DNA from 2 places in the Tepidibacter aestuarii genome. Region 1 is predicted to be linked to the other one. Evidence: riboswitches for the same ligand, from Rfam matches in the RefSeq annotation. Region 1 holds a riboswitch; the other holds the start of a gene.
What was found. A riboswitch is a leader RNA that binds a small molecule or an ion and turns the genes downstream of it on or off. The one in region 1 is predicted to bind cobalamin.

Region 2: it holds a riboswitch for cobalamin, as region 1 does, so the genes downstream of both, M2214_RS12855 (MgtC/SapB family protein) here and M2214_RS01420 (FecCD family ABC transporter permease) in region 1, are expected to answer to the same signal.

What each region holds. Positions count from the first base shown of each region.
Region 1 is NZ_OW235315.1:286,665-294,725, forward strand. It holds gene M2214_RS01400 (radical SAM/SPASM domain-containing protein) at 1-393, shown strand, start outside; gene M2214_RS01405 (radical SAM/SPASM domain-containing protein) at 368-1,366, shown strand; gene ahbA (siroheme decarboxylase subunit alpha) at 1,359-1,811, shown strand; gene ahbB (siroheme decarboxylase subunit beta) at 1,818-2,300, shown strand; cobalamin riboswitch at 2,504-2,681, shown strand; gene M2214_RS01420 (FecCD family ABC transporter permease) at 2,786-3,850, shown strand; gene M2214_RS01425 (ABC transporter ATP-binding protein) at 3,868-4,623, shown strand; gene M2214_RS01430 (sirohydrochlorin cobaltochelatase) at 4,670-5,575, shown strand; gene M2214_RS01435 (ABC transporter substrate-binding protein) at 5,631-7,079, shown strand; gene M2214_RS01440 (ABC transporter ATP-binding protein) at 7,095-7,943, shown strand; gene M2214_RS01445 (ABC transporter permease) at 7,944-8,061, shown strand, end outside.
Region 2 is NZ_OW235315.1:2,599,322-2,607,382, reverse strand. It holds gene M2214_RS12865 (mechanosensitive ion channel family protein) at 1-510, shown strand, start outside; gene M2214_RS12860 (DUF342 domain-containing protein) at 551-2,131, opposite strand; cobalamin riboswitch at 2,414-2,597, shown strand; gene M2214_RS12855 (MgtC/SapB family protein) at 2,790-3,446, shown strand; gene M2214_RS12850 (DegV family protein) at 3,531-4,370, shown strand; gene pepF (oligoendopeptidase F) at 4,388-6,172, shown strand; gene M2214_RS12840 (HD-GYP domain-containing protein) at 6,322-7,419, shown strand; gene M2214_RS12835 (sensor histidine kinase) at 7,431-8,061, shown strand, end outside.

The DNA.
Region 1 (8,061 bases):
GAAAAAGATGAATACCAAAAAAGTAGGATACTTGATTTATTAAGCAGAAATGGAGGAAATAGATCGGGGATTGCTATATCGAATATAGATTATAAAGGGAATGTATATATAGATCAATTCTCTAAGAATCACTTACTTGGAAATATAAAGCAAGATTCATTCTCGAGTATATGGAATGAAAATAAAGAAGGACTGTTAAACGAAATAAGAAATAAAAAAGATAAGGTAAAAGGAAGATGCAAGGAATGTAAATGGCTTAATATATGTAATGGAAATCTAAGAGCTAGAGCATATGGATATTATAATGATATATGGGCTGAGGATCCGAGTTGCTATCTTACAGATGATGAGATTAGGAGTGAAGTAGATGATTATATCGTGGAATATGACTAAAAATTGTAATTTATATTGTAAGCATTGCTACAGAGATGCAGGACCTAATCTTGCTTCAAATGATGAATTATCAACAGAGGAAGGAAAAGAACTTATAAGAGGAATACATAAAGCTGGATTTAAGATATTGATATTTAGTGGAGGAGAACCCCTTCTAAGAGATGATTTATATGAGCTTACAGAATACGCAAGTTCACTTGGACTTATAAGTGGTATAGGAACTAATGGAACACTAATAGATGATGAAGTTGCTAGAAAACTAAAAGAATCTAAGGTTAGAGCGGTAGCTATAAGTCTTGACAGCTTAGATGTAAAAAAACATGATAGATTTAGACAAGTTGAGGGGAGTTTTAATAAGACTATAGAAGGAATAAAATCATGCATAGAAGCAGGACTTAAAGTTCAAATAAACACTACCGTAACAAAATCGAATTATGAAGAGATAACTGAAATCACAGACTATATATCTTCTCTTGGAGGGCATTCTCACCATCCATTCTTTCTTGTAGAAGTAGGTAGAGGTAAGGAAATAGGAGAGTATGGTCTTAACAAAAAAGAGTATAAAGATATTATAAATAAGATACTAGACAAGCAAAAGGATACTCATATAGAACTTAAGCCAACTTGTGCACCTCAGTTTATGGTAGAAGCAAAAAATAAGGGGATGAATATGAGATTTTCTAGAGGATGTATAGCGGGAATTAAGTACTGCTGTATACTTCCTAATGGAGATGTTCATATATGTCCATATTTACCAATTAAAGTAGGAAGTATTAGAGAGCATTCTTTTGATCATATATGGGAAAATGCAGAGATATTCAATAAACTTAGAAATTACAAGGAGTATAATGGAAATTGCGGTAAGTGTGAGAATATAAATATATGTGGTGGATGTAGAGCTAGAGCATTCAGTTCGAGTGGGAATTATATGAATGAGGATGTGTTCTGTTTAAAGGAGAAAATAAATGGATAGTATAGACAAGTTGATATTAAATGAAGTTCAAAATGGAATACCTCTTGAAAAGAATCCTTTTAGAAATATAGCTGATAAACTAAATATAAAAGAAGATGAAATAGTTAAAAGAATAAATGAATTAAAAGAAAAAGGTTATATAAGAAGGTTTGGGGGTATATTTGATAGTCAGAGTTTAGGAATAAAAAGCACGCTTGTAGCTGTAAAGGCAAAAGATATAGAAAACACATCAAAAATAATAAACGAATATAGTGGAGTAACTCATAATTATCAAAGAGATGATGATTATAATATATGGTTCACTTTAATGGCTTCATCAAAAGAAGAACTTGAAAATATACTCAAGGAAATAAAAAACAGAATACGATGTGAAGATATTATAAGCCTTAGTTGCGTAAATAGGCACAAGGTTAAGGTATATCTTGATTTTGATAATAAAGGGTGATTTAACTTGATAGATAAAATAGACAGAGACATTATAGTTCATCTATCTAAAGATATAGAGCTGACTAAAACCCTATATAAAGATATGGCAAAAGTATTTGATATATCTGAGGATGAGTTGATAAATAGATTAAAAAAATTAAATGAAAGAGGCTACTTAAAGCGTATATCACCTATAATTGTCCATCAAAAAAGTGGTTATGATAGTAATGCTATGGTTGTTTGGAAGATAGAAAAAGATAAAATAGAATATTTTATAGAGATGATTAAGAACATAAAGAGTATAAGTCATGTATATGAAAGGCAAGTATGTTTACGTTGGGAATATAATTTATATACTATGATTCATGGAATAAATAAAGATGAAGTAGATAGAATAATAAACTATTTATCAAATAATATGCAAAATTATTCATTTAAAGTATTGTACACATTGAAAGAATTAAAAAAAACTAGTCCGAATTTAGAAGGGTTAATTAAAGTAATCTAAAAAATAATGATAGAAGTTCTTAATGATAGACGAAATTGTTTCAAAAATTTAACTTTAATTTGTTGCATACATTTAAAAATAAAAAATAGTGTAAAAATGAAACGTATATGTCGCTAATTGGTAAATGTGGTAACAAAATGTATAAAAAAAATCCTTTCTTTTTACTATATATTAATATACAATATGGATGTAACATAAAAAACTTAATATTGAAGATTATGGGTTTTATTAAAAATTAAAAGGGAAGACCAGTGAAAAACTGGCACAGCCCCCGCTACTGTAAGCAGTAACGAAACCTCGATAAACCACTGGGTAAAACTGGGAAGGTGAGGAAGTAGGATGACTGTGAGTCAGGATACCTGCCTATAATTTTAAAAGCTATTTCGGAGGGAGATGAGCGTTATGATAACAGGTGAATTATATCCTGAAATTATACATATCAAAAAACTCCTATAGGAGTTTTTTTTTGGAAGAAGAGGTATGTAATGATAAAAGAAAACAACATAATGAACAGTTTAGAAGTTAAAAGAAAAAAATCATTTTTAATCGGAGGAGTATTATTATTTTTATCTTTATTACTTCTTATAATGTCTGTAAACATAGGACGAGCAGATATTAAGATAATGGAGGTTGTAAGAATTATTGCAGCAAAGATAACATCAAATACAAGTATATTAGAAGGCATAAGTAAGTCTAAGGTCGCTATTGTATGGGATATAAGGTTACCTAGAATTTTAGTAGCTCTCTTAGTAGGTGGAGGACTTGCTGTGTCTGGTGCAATATTTCAATCTCTTCTTATGAATCCTCTTGCAGATCCATATACTATAGGGGTTTCAACAGGTGCAGCTTTTGGAGCGGTACTTTGTATATATATGAATATATTTATAGTAAAAACTCCTATGCCTATAACACCATTTGCGTTTTTAGGGGCAATACTGACGTTGCTAATAGTTATGAAAATAGCAAATATAGATGGCTATATGAGTTCATCTAATCTAGTTATAGCGGGAATAATAGTAAGTTCTATACTATCAGCGGGAATAAGCTTTTTAAAAAGCACATCAGGAGAACAAGTTTTTGCCATTATATACTGGCTTATGGGAAGCCTTAACTCAAGAACATGGTCTCAAGTTATTATAAGTTTTCCTATTATTCTTATATGTACATTAGTATGTATATATTTTGCTGATGATTTGAATATATTAGCTTTTGGAGAAAAGGAAGCAAGATCTCTGGGGGTTAATACTAAAAGAACAAGAAATATATTTTTAATATCTGCATCGTTGATAACTGCTGTTTGTGTATCGGTTAGTGGAATAATAGGATTTATAGGGCTTGTAGTTCCTCATATAGTTAGATTTTCATTGACATCTGACAATAGATATCTTATACCAATATCATCTTTATTAGGATCTATATTGCTTTTAATGGCAGATAATATATCAAGATCATTATTTAATATAGATATTCCTGTAGGAGTTATAACTACTTTATTTGGGGGTCCATTCTTTATATATATATTTGTAAGTAGAAACAAGAGTATACAATAAATTCAGAGGGTGGTTAAATGATTAAGGTTGAAGCTGTTAGCTTTAAATATAATGAAAAGATGATATTAGATAGTATAAGCTTAGATGTAGATAAAGGGAAGTTTCTATCTATAATAGGACCAAATGGATCTGGCAAAACAACACTACTTAATTTATTGACTGGATATTTAAAAGCTGACAAAGGAAGCATTGAATATATGGGTAAGAATATTTCAAATTATAGTGTAGAGGAATTATCACAAAATTTTGCAGTAATTAATCAAAAAGGAGATATAAAATTTCCATTTACATGTCTTGAAATAGTTATGATGGGAAGAAAACCTTTTTTAAAAAGAATCAATAAACTTAGTCAAATAGATAAAAAAATAGTCTATAAGGCAATGGAGAGTACAGATACTTTGAAGTTTGCAAATTCTATTATAACTCAGATTAGTGGAGGCGAATTTCAAAGAGTCATGATAGCTAAAGCATTGACTCAAGAGCCAAAGGTTCTGTTTTTGGATGAGGCATTTTCTGCTATGGACATATCTCAAAAAATTAAATGTTTAAAAATCATTAAAAAATTAGTAGATACAAAGAATGTAACTGTTATATCTGTTATACACGATCTTAACTTAGCTTATATGTTTAGTGATGAAGTTTGTGTACTTAAAGATGGAAAAGTTGTAGCAAATGGAAAAACTAATGATGTAATGACAACTGACTTTATAGGAGAAGTATTTGATATACAGGTAGATCAAGTAGAGGATAAGGGATTTTTAATAAGAGCTTAAGTTTATAATAATAAAATTGTAATAATATATTAAGGAGGAGTTTTAAATGAGAATTAAAAAGTATTTAGCATTATTTGTAAGTATGATGCTTTTAGGGGGAGTTTTAGCAGGGTGTTCAAGTGCTGCTGGAACAGAAGAAAAGGAAGTTGAGAAAGATCCAAACAAAAAGGCAGTTTTAGTTGTAAGCTTTGGTACTAGTTATGCAGATACTCGCAAGGTTACTATAGAAGCTTGTGAAGAAAAGATAGACAAGGCATTTCCTGATTATGAAATGAGAAGAGCTTTTACATCAAATATAATAATCAAAAAGCTTAAAGAAAGAGATGGAATAGAAGTTGACGATCCAACTCAAGCTTTAGATAAATTAAAGGAAGAAGGATTCAGTGAGGTTGTAGTTCAATCACTTCATGTAATGAATGGAGCTGAATATGATGATTTAGCTGAAGTTGTAAATCAATACAAAGATGACTTTGATAAAATAAAAATGGGTTCACCTTTACTTACAAGTGTACAAGATTATAAAGATTTAGCAGAAGCTTTAAAAACTCAAATAGGAGAATTAAAAGATAATGAAGCTATAGTATTTATGGGTCATGGAACTCATCACTATGCTAATGCTACTTATGCATGCTTAGATTATGTACTAGAAGATATGGGCATCAATGCATATGTTGGAACAGTAGAAGGATATCCAGAACTTGATAATGTTATAAATAAATTAAACAAAAATAATATAGAAAAAGTTACATTAATGCCATTAATGCTTGTTGCAGGTGATCATGCTAATAATGATATGGCAGGAGATGAAGAAGATTCTTGGAAGAGCATATTAAAGAAAGAAGGATTTGTAGTTGAAACATATTTACATGGTTTAGGAGAAAATGAAAAAGTACAAGATATGTACGTAAATCATGCAAAAAAAGCTATGAAAGAAGAAACAACAGAAGAATAATTAATAATAAAAATCATCAGTATTTGCTGATGATTTTTATACGTGGAGGTAAAATATGGTAAAATATAACAACAAAATATTTTTATTATTGGTTTGTTTTATAGGAATGTTCATATTTACTGGATGTTCAGATACAACTCAAGAGAACTCAGTAGACAATAAAGAGTACAAAATAAGTTTTGTGGATGATGACCAGAAGCAAATAAATATGGAAGAGTCAGCTAAAAAGATAATATCCTTATATTCAGCACATACGGAAAATTTATACAAATTAGGTCTTGATGATGAAATAGTAGGTGTTGGAACGAGTGATATATATCCAGCTGAGGTTCTTGAAAAAAAACAATTTGACTATAAGAATGCAGATCCTGAGAAGATAATTCTGGAAGAGCCTGATTTAGTTTTAATAAGGCCTTTTATAAATAGATCTCGTCCAGATTTTGTTCAAGCTTTAGAAAAAGCGGGAATTAATGTTGTATCTTTATATCCTGAATCTTTTGACGTATTTGATGATTATATAAATAATTTAGCTGTTTTAACTGGAACTGAGGATAAAGCTAAAACTTTATTAGAGGATTTTCATACACAAATAGATAATATAAAAGAAAAAACTAAAAATATAGATGATAAGGTAGATGTATACTTTGAGTCATCCGAGCAAGATTATAAAACTGTAACTGTTGATTCAATGCCTGGTATGGCTATTGATATAGCTGGAGGAATTAATATAGCAAGTGATGTAAAGCCTATAAAAGAAGGTAGTTCAATAGCTGCATATGGAACAGAGAGAATCCTTGAAAAAGCTGATGATATAGATGTTTTTGTATCTCAAAATGGAGTTATGAATGCCGGTGGAAATAAGCACTCTATAACTATACGTCCGGGATTTGATACTATAAAAGCTGTAAAAAATGATAGGGTGTATGTTATAAATCAAAAAATAATATCAAGCCCTACATTTAGGTACCTAGATGGTATAAAAGAAATGTGTAGAATGTTTTATCCAGAAATATTCGATGATTATTCTAAATACGATGTAGATGAAGAAATAACAAGAGAAGAACTTGCTGAAATAGTAGTTAAATTTAAGCATGAACCTGTATTTGTTCCTACATCTAAATATTATACAAAAGAGCATAAGGGACATACATATGGGATGTTTGAAGATGTAGATATTAATGATGAAAAAATTAATTTTATAGAAGCAGCAGTTACATCTGCATATATAGAAGGATTTAAAGAAAATAATAAAGAGTTCTTTTATCCGGATAATAAGGTCACAAGAGAAGAATTTGCAAAAACTTTATATATGATAGGTGATATAAAGCCAGCAGATATTAAAGTTAATGTTTCTGATATATCAGATATTGAAAATAAAAAAATAGTACAGATAGTATTAGATAATAAGCTTATGAACCTCAAAAATAATAAATTTGACCCTAAGGCTTATGTTACAGGAGAAGAGGTAGTAAAATCTCTAGATTTATTAAGTTCTATTAATTAATAAGGTGATGTTGATATGAATGAAATTATAAGAATTGAAAATGTTACAAAGAAATATGGTGATTTTTGTGCTGTTGATGATTTGAATTTAAGCATAAAAAAAGGAAGCTTCTTTGGACTATTAGGGCCTAATGGAGCTGGAAAGACTACTCTTATAAATATGCTTATAGGACTTTTAAAACCTATAAGTGGACAAATATACATAATGGATCAGAAGATGGATAGAAACAATGTATTCTTGAAAAGACAAATAGGAATAGTTCCTCAGTATATGAATTTAGACAAGGATTTGACTGTAAAGGAAAATCTTATATTATCAGCTAAACTATTTAATATTAGAGGGAAAAAAAGAGAAGAACAAATAGAGCATTTGTTATCCCATATGGATCTTAAAAAAGTTGAAGATAGAATGTCAAGAAAGCTATCTGGTGGAATGCAAAGAAAGCTTATGATAGCAAAGGCGTTGATACATGATCCCGAAATACTTTTTTTAGATGAGCCAACTGTGGGGGTAGACTTAAATTCTAGAAGAAAAATATGGGATATATTAAAGTTGATGAAGGATATGGGCAAGACTATAATACTTACAACTCATTATATAGAAGAAGCAGAAAGTCTTTGTGATGAAATAGCTCTTATGGATAAAGGGAAAATATTCTACAAAGATAATAGTGATAATCTCAAAAGCAGCCTTGGAAAATATACAATAGAGTATTTTGATGAGCATAAAGTTACTAAGTATAAATATTTTTATGAAATAGAAAATGCTAATAAATTCTCAAATGATATTAAAGGCAGTTTTATACTTAGAGATTTAAGCCTTGAAGATGTTTTCTATAATTTTACAAATAGGAAGGTAATTTAAATGGAAGTTGCAACTATTTTATGGAGGGAATTTATATTTTTTAAAAGAAAAGCATTTAAGATAACGGCTGGAGCTATTATGAGTCCACTTCTTTATTTGATAGCATTTGGATGGGGTC
Region 2 (8,061 bases), 1.3 Mb from region 1:
CAGATGAAGGTAGGAGATTATGTTTATATAAATGAACACTTTAGAGGAACTGTAGAAGAAATAGGTCTTAGAAGTACTAGCATAAGAGATTGGAACTTAAGAAGAATAAGTCTTCCAAATGGTGAGATAAAATCTATTATGAATTATAGTAGAAAAAAAATGAGAGTAATAGTTCATGTTAGAGTTTCATATGAATGTGATCCTGATTTTGTAATGCAAACTTTAGATGAAGTGTGTGAAATGTTAAATGAAAAATACAAAGAGTTTTTAATTAAGAATATGATGAAAGAACCATCCAGACCGTTTTCTGTATATGGGGTAACTGATATAGAATCTAGTAGTGTAGGTGCTAAGTACACTATTACAGGTGTTGTAGCTCCTTTTAAGTACTTTTCTATAGCCAAAAATGCAAGGTTAATGATTTTGGTTAAATTCAGAGAGAAGGGGATTAAAATAGCTTATCCTAAGAGGGTTAATATTGATGCAGATGAATATGAGAGCTATATATAAATAATTTAATTCAGATGGAGATTGCTCCATCTGAATTTTTTTACTCTGAATGAAGGTTATTATCTTGTGCATAAAAAGTTCCTGAAGTTTCTTTAGTTATTATTTTTTGAAGATTTTTTATTTCTAAGAAAGTTTGAGGATATGCATTTTTTGATATAGATATCTCCCCTTCGCCCTTTGATTGTAAATAGTCAGAAAGATGTTTTCGTTTTTGTTCTAGTTCTGAGAGTTCTTTCGTAAGTCTTTCGTGGATGTTAGTGTAGTATTCATATTCGTGATATTTTAACAATTTAGCAGGGTCTTCAATTGATTTTTCTAAAACTTCTAGCTCTTTTTTGTTTTGTTCTAGTTCTAATAAGCAATCTTTATATTTTATTAAGATCTCATCTAATTCTTTTTTTACTTTTTTTCTATCAAAGCCTTTGACATTTATTATTGTCTTTCTTTCGGAATTGTTTCCAATTGCGCTTGTTACGACTTTTGCATATGCGTTAATTTTTCCTCCTATTATCCTACCTTTTTCGGGATTCAGAAGAATGCTTTTAGATTCAAGAATACTATCGAGGGAATAAAATCCTATATTTATAGTATCCTCGGCTATTATGGTACATGCATTAGCGTATTTAACGAAAACACTTTTTTTAGAATGAATCAAAGTTTTTCCTCTTCCGCAAACGCCACCCTTTATATATATATCTCCATTTGTTGATACTATCTTTTCTGCAGATCCTATTCCCATTATGCTGTCTATTGAAATATCTTCTGTTGCTATTACTTTAAAGTCATCACAAACAGTCCCTTTAACAGTAACTGATCCATCGAAAAAAATATTACCTGTTTCATAGCCAACGTCTCCGTCTATAATTAGATGTTTTAGAATAGATACTTTTCCATTGTTGTGAGAAAGTGCACCGTTTGTCAACGCTCTTAATATTATTTTGTTACCTTCTTCAAACTCTCCAACTGTTTTTCTATCGAAACTTAGCCTTTTATCGTTTCCTGGTTTTGATGGTATTATATCACCTTTTACATTTAAACCATCAACACCTTGAGTTGGGGGTGTTTTTTCTCCTAAGTAATCGTTTTTATTTACTTCATATATAAGATTCATTTCATAATGATTAGTTGAACCATCTTCTCGTACATTTGGTTTTTTATCTGGTAAATCTAAATATTTTATTGTAGCATCTTGCCCATTTTTAGCTGGTGTTGCTTTAGCTATTAATATGTTTTCTTGTGTTTGTATATTTTCATCGAGTATAGTATAGATTATTCCGTGCACTATATTGTTTGATTCTAACTCTGATAATATAGATTGAATTATTTGTTGCTTATTATTTTTAAGCTCATCTGTTGATAAATTCAACTTGAAGTGTACTTCGGTATTATCTGATGATATACTCAACTCCACTTTGGGTTTTAATATACCTATTTCTACATTTTCGTCTGTAATGTTTTCTAAAGCATTTTTGAGGTTTAAAAAATACTTTATACTTATTCGTGGATGTGAGATTGATATATCTGAAAACTTTGAAATATCAAACCCTTGTTTTTTTGTCTTTATATAAAGTTTTTCTTTATCTTCGAAAATATCAAAATATTCATTTTGTATTATGTACATAAATCACCTCGTATTTATTTGGGCATATACAATATATCGGGTAATGAAACTTGAATATTTAGTAAAAATTTTATTATAACTAATAGGAGATTATATCCCTTTTTAAATTGTGGATAAATATAAATTCTGTTATGGTTTCAAAAAAATTTAAACTTAAGGTTCTTCAGAGAAGAATTTTTTATATATTAAATATAACATTTTTAGAAAGTAATAAAAATAGAAAAAAATATTTCTTACATATATTGTAAAGAAAGAAATTGTGTGATATTATAATAATAAGAAAACTTAATAGAATATGCAGGTCCTTAGTTTTAGGATAACAGGGAAGAACGGTTAGAATCCGTCGCAGCCCCCGCTACTGTAATTGATGATGAAACCTATAAAACCACTGCGAGTTATTTTGCGGGAAGGATAGGGAGTAAGATGAATCATAAGTCAGGAGACCTACCTGTATAGAGTTTTCAGCCTTCGGAGGGAAGGGTCAGGAAAAAAAGAAATTATTCCTGTCCTAGTACGTCGCTTAGGCAGGTTTTTTATATATTTTTCTTTCCCTAAATATTTTTTTTCGCCCCAGGCCTGTAAGAGGCCTGTTTTTTTTGGTATATAAAAATTTGATTTATAATATAATAAAAAAATATAATAAAAAAGAGGTGATTTAATGACTCATAAAGAAATGACATTTAGGTTGTTATTTGCTCTTTTTATAGGGGGAGTAGTTGGTCTTGAAAGAGAAAAATCTCATCAATGGGCAGGATTTAGAACGCATATATTGGTTTCTATAGGTTCTTGTGTTGTTGCTGTTACGTCATTGATGTTGTTTAAAGAATATATACAATATGTAAATTTGGATCCTGCTAGGATGCCGGCGCAAGTGCTATCAGGAATTGGTTTTTTAGGGGCCGGAGCGATACTTAAAACGTCTGATAGTATAAGAGGACTTACTACTGCGGCTGGTGTCTGGGTGACTGCTTGTATAGGAACGGCTATTGGATTTGGATATTATTATTTAGCGTTTGTATCTTGTTTTTTGCTTATTATGACATTATATACTTTAAAGTTTATAAATAAGAGAATATTGCTTAGTAAAACTACTACGTTGTATATTAATACAAAAAATATTTCAAATATAACATCAAAGGTTATAGAAATAGTAGAAGGTAATAAGATTTTTATAAAAAATATAGATATATCTCCTGATGAATATAAGAATTGGGATATGAAAATGGTCGTAGTTTATAATAGTAAGATAGAATTTAAAGACGTTGTAAAAAGTATTTTAGACTTGGATGATGTCGTGAAAATTAGACATGAATAGAGAATATTTAATTACTAAAATTCACAAAAGATACAATTAAATCAATTCTACTATCTAAATAAATGTATAAGGATGTGTTGTGTTTTGAACAATATAAAGTTAATAACTGATAGTTCGTGTGATTTGCCTGAATATATAATGAAAAAGTATAATATATCTGTTATACCATTGAATATTTTATTTGACGAAGATTCTTATTTGGACGGGGTGGATATAACTAAAAAAGAATTTTATGAAAAAATGAAAAATAGTACTAATCTTCCTAAAACATCTAGTCCAGCTCCAGATCGTTTTGTAAAAGAGTTTCATTGTGAGGAGGATAATATTATTGTAATATCTTTATCCTCTGGATTATCTAGTACGTATAATAATGCTTTAATAGGTAAAAATATGTACTTAGAAGAAGTCGGTAATAAAAGAATAGAGATAATAGATTCTAAAAATGGATCTATGGGAGTTGGATTATTAGTTTTGGCTGCTATTAAGATGATTGAAAAAGGAAAAAGTATAGATTATATAGTAGATAAGATTAATAAAGATGTAAAAAATATTTCAACTTACGTTGTACTTAATACAATAGAAAATGCAGCTAAGGCCGGTAGAATAAGCTCTTTTAAAGAAAAAATAGTTCAAGTTTTAAATTTAAAAATAACTGTAAAAGTTGAAGATGGACTTGTGAAAATATATAGTAAAGCTAGAGGAGATAAGAAGAGTTTAAATAAATTGATCGATTTTATAGAAAATGAAGGAGTTAATGCTTCCGAAAAAATATTGGCAATATGTCACTCGAATGCGCTAGATAAAGCTTTAAAATTCAAAGAAATGGTTAATAATAAATATAACTTTAAGGAAATAATAATATCTGAAATAGGAGCAACTATAGGTTCTTATTCATCTGAAGGAGCTTTATTAATTAGTTTTTAATAAATAAGGAGGAAGATATGTCAATGAATAGAAATGAAATTAAAGGTGAATTTAAGTGGGATTTAGAAAGCATATATAAAAATGAAGATGAATTAAATAAAGATTTTGAAAAGATCAAAAATCTTTTAGAAGATATAAAAAAATATAAAGGTATTTTAGGTGAATCTGAAGACAATCTATATCAAACTTTAAATTTGTACGAGCAAATATCTAGATTAGCTGAAAATACGTATGTATATGCACATATGAAACAACATGAAGATACAAGAGATACAAAACAACAGTCTTTATCTGGAAAGTCAGATATGTTATCCACTCAAATAGGAACTGTTACATCATTTATGATTCCTGAAATAATAAGTATAGATGAAAATAAGATAAATGAGTACTTAAATAATGATAAGTTAAAGCCGTATAAAAAGCTTATAGATCAAATTTTAAGAAAAAAACCGTATACATTATCTCCAAAAGAAGAAGAAATTTTGGCTATGAGCTCTGATATTGCAAATGTTGCGGAGAATGCATTTGATATGTTATCTTTTGCAGATATTAAGTTTCCTGAGATAGAAGATGAAGAAGGTGATAAGGTTAGACTTACACATGGGAATTTTTCGAAGTTTTTACAAAGTAAAAATAGAGAAGTTAGAAAAAATGCTTTTGAAAATATGTATAATACTTATGAAAAGTATAAAAACACGTTTGCAGCTACATTAGAAGGAAGTATTAAAAGGGAAATCTTTTATGCGAAGGCAAGAAATTATGATTCTGCTATACAATCATCTTTATTTGAGGATGATATAAAATTAAGTGTATATGATAATTTGATAGGTGTTATAGAAAAAAACTTAGATACTATGCATAAGTATTTAAAACTAAAAAAACAATTTTTAGGTTTAGATGAAATACATATGTATGATATGTATACACCTTTAGTTGAAAAATTAGATATAAAAATACCTTATGAAGAAGCTAAAGAAATAATACTTAAAGCATTAAAGCCATTAGGAGATGAATATCTAAAATTAGTACAAAAGGCTTTTGATGAAAGATGGATAGATGTTTATGAAAATGAAGGTAAAAAAGGAGGAGCTTATTCTTGGGGAAGTTATGATTCTCATCCGTTTATACTTCTTAATTATAAAGATGATTTAAATTCTTTATTTACATTAGCTCACGAACTTGGACATTCTATGCATAGTTATTATTCAAGAAAAAACCAACCTTATCTATATTCGCATTACAAGATATTTGTAGCTGAAGTTGCATCCACTTTAAATGAACAACTACTTATGGATTATATGTTAAAAAACAGTAAAAGTGATGATGAAAGATTATATATACTAAATTATTATTTGGAGCAGTTTAGAACTACTGTATATAGACAAACTATGTTTGCTGAATTTGAGAAAATAATACATGAAAAATCTGAAAATCAAGAAGCTTTGACTAATGAAGAATTTTGTAATATATACTATGATTTAAATGTTAAGTACTATGGAAAAGATGTATGCGTTGATGAGCAGATTGGTATGGAATGGGCTAGAGTACCTCATTTTTATTCTAATTTTTATGTATATAAGTATGCAACGGGATTCTCTGCTGCTGCAACTCTTAGTCATAATATATTAAGTGGAGGTTCTGGAGCGTTAGATAGATATTTAGAATTTTTAAAGAGTGGAGGATCTGACTATCCTCTTAATCAACTTAAAAAAGCTGGTGTTGATATGGAAGATGAAAAAGCTATACAAACAGCTCTTGATACTTTTAAAGAACTAGTAGATGAGCTTGAAAAATCTAAATAAGTTTTAATTAAAAGAAGAGAAATCGATAGATTTCTCTTCTTTTTATCAAATAAAGACTATATCCTCATTGAAGTCAAAAATATACTTTGATAATATATAGAAAGAAACATATAATATATGCAGAAAAAAATGTGGCGTGGGGTGATATGATGAGACTTGTAAATATTAATTATATAGATGTTGAAAAATATGAATATTATGTAGCTAAACCTATATATTCGAATGGAACAGTGCTACTTCAAGATAATGTTAAATTAAATCATAATTATATTAAGCAACTGGATTCAAAAAATATACAGTATATTCATGTAAGTGATGAAATATCAGAGGGGATAGAACCTAATGATACAATATCCACAGAAAAGTATAGAGAAGTAAAAGAGGTTATAAAAGATCAGTTTAATATGACTACAAAAGGTAAAAATATAGGACTAAATATGAATATTATAAATAACACTATTTCTGAATTGTTAGATATAATAACATCTAAAAGGGATGTATCATATAGTATAAATGAAATCAGAATGTCTGATGACTACTTGTATGAGCATAGTTTGAATGTTATGGTATCATGCCTTTATACCGGTATTCTTATGCAGTACGATAAAATAAAACTCCATAAATTAGCTTTAGGAGCTTTGTTGCATGATATTGGAAAAGTCTTTATAGATCCTGAAATTTTAAATAAACCGGGAAAGCTAACACCTGAGGAAAGGGTTGAAATTGAAAAACATCCTGAAGTCGGATATAGATATGTAAGCGATAATTATAGAAGTGAAATATCTGCTTTGAGTAAACAAATTATTTTACAACATCATGAAAAGTGGAATGGAAAAGGGTATCCAAATCAGCTGGGGGGAGACAGTATATATGGAATGGCTAGGATATGCTCTGTAGCAGATGTATTTGATGCTTTGACAACTGATAGAGTATATAGAAAAAAGATGCCTATATATAAAGCTTCTGAGTATATATATAGTTTGGGTCACAATGATTTTGACTTTGATATAGTTAGATTATTTTTATCTAGAATAGTAAAGTTTAAGGAAGGATCTATAGTCAAATTATCTCGAGGATATAAGGGTATTGTGTATAATCAAAATAAACACATGCTAGATAGACCTGTTATCAAACTGCTTGTAGATAAGAATGGAAAAAATGTTACTCATAAGAATATGTTTATAGATTTAATAGAGGAAAAGACTTTGTTTATAGAGAAAGAATTAGAGAATATATTTTCTGATTAAGGAGATTAAAGGTGAAAGAATTTAAAAAAAATATACTTATAAGCTTGATTGTAGCTTTTGTGTCTCAAATATACATAAACATATTCAATGATGATTTTAGGGTATCTGCTGGAATAATATTTTTATCTATTATTTTTATATTCTTTAAGAATGTAGATATAATAATAACTAGTATTGTAACAGCAAATGTAGTGTTTTTGTTGAGGGTTATTATACTGTGGTTTGGTGGAAGTAGTTTTTATTATTCGTTTGGAATCAACTATCCTGTGATATTCTTTTATTTGAGTTTTGGAATGGTATTTAGTTTGTTGAATATTAGAAATCAAAAGAATATATATCTTTTGTTTACATCTCTTTGTATAAGTGAGCTTGTTGGTAATTTGGTTGAAACCGTGTTTAGATATAATGAAGATTTTGATATAGATAATATAAAAATTTTGATTATGGTGTGTCTAGTTAGGAGCTCTATTACTCTGATATTTGTAAATATAATAAAGGAATATAATATTTTAATAGAAAAAGAAGAGCATGATGAAAGGTATAGAAAACTATTGTTTTTAATATCTAGCTTAAAAACAGAGATATATTTTATGAATAAGAATATGAATAATATAGAAGGAATTATGAGTAATTCTTTTGAAT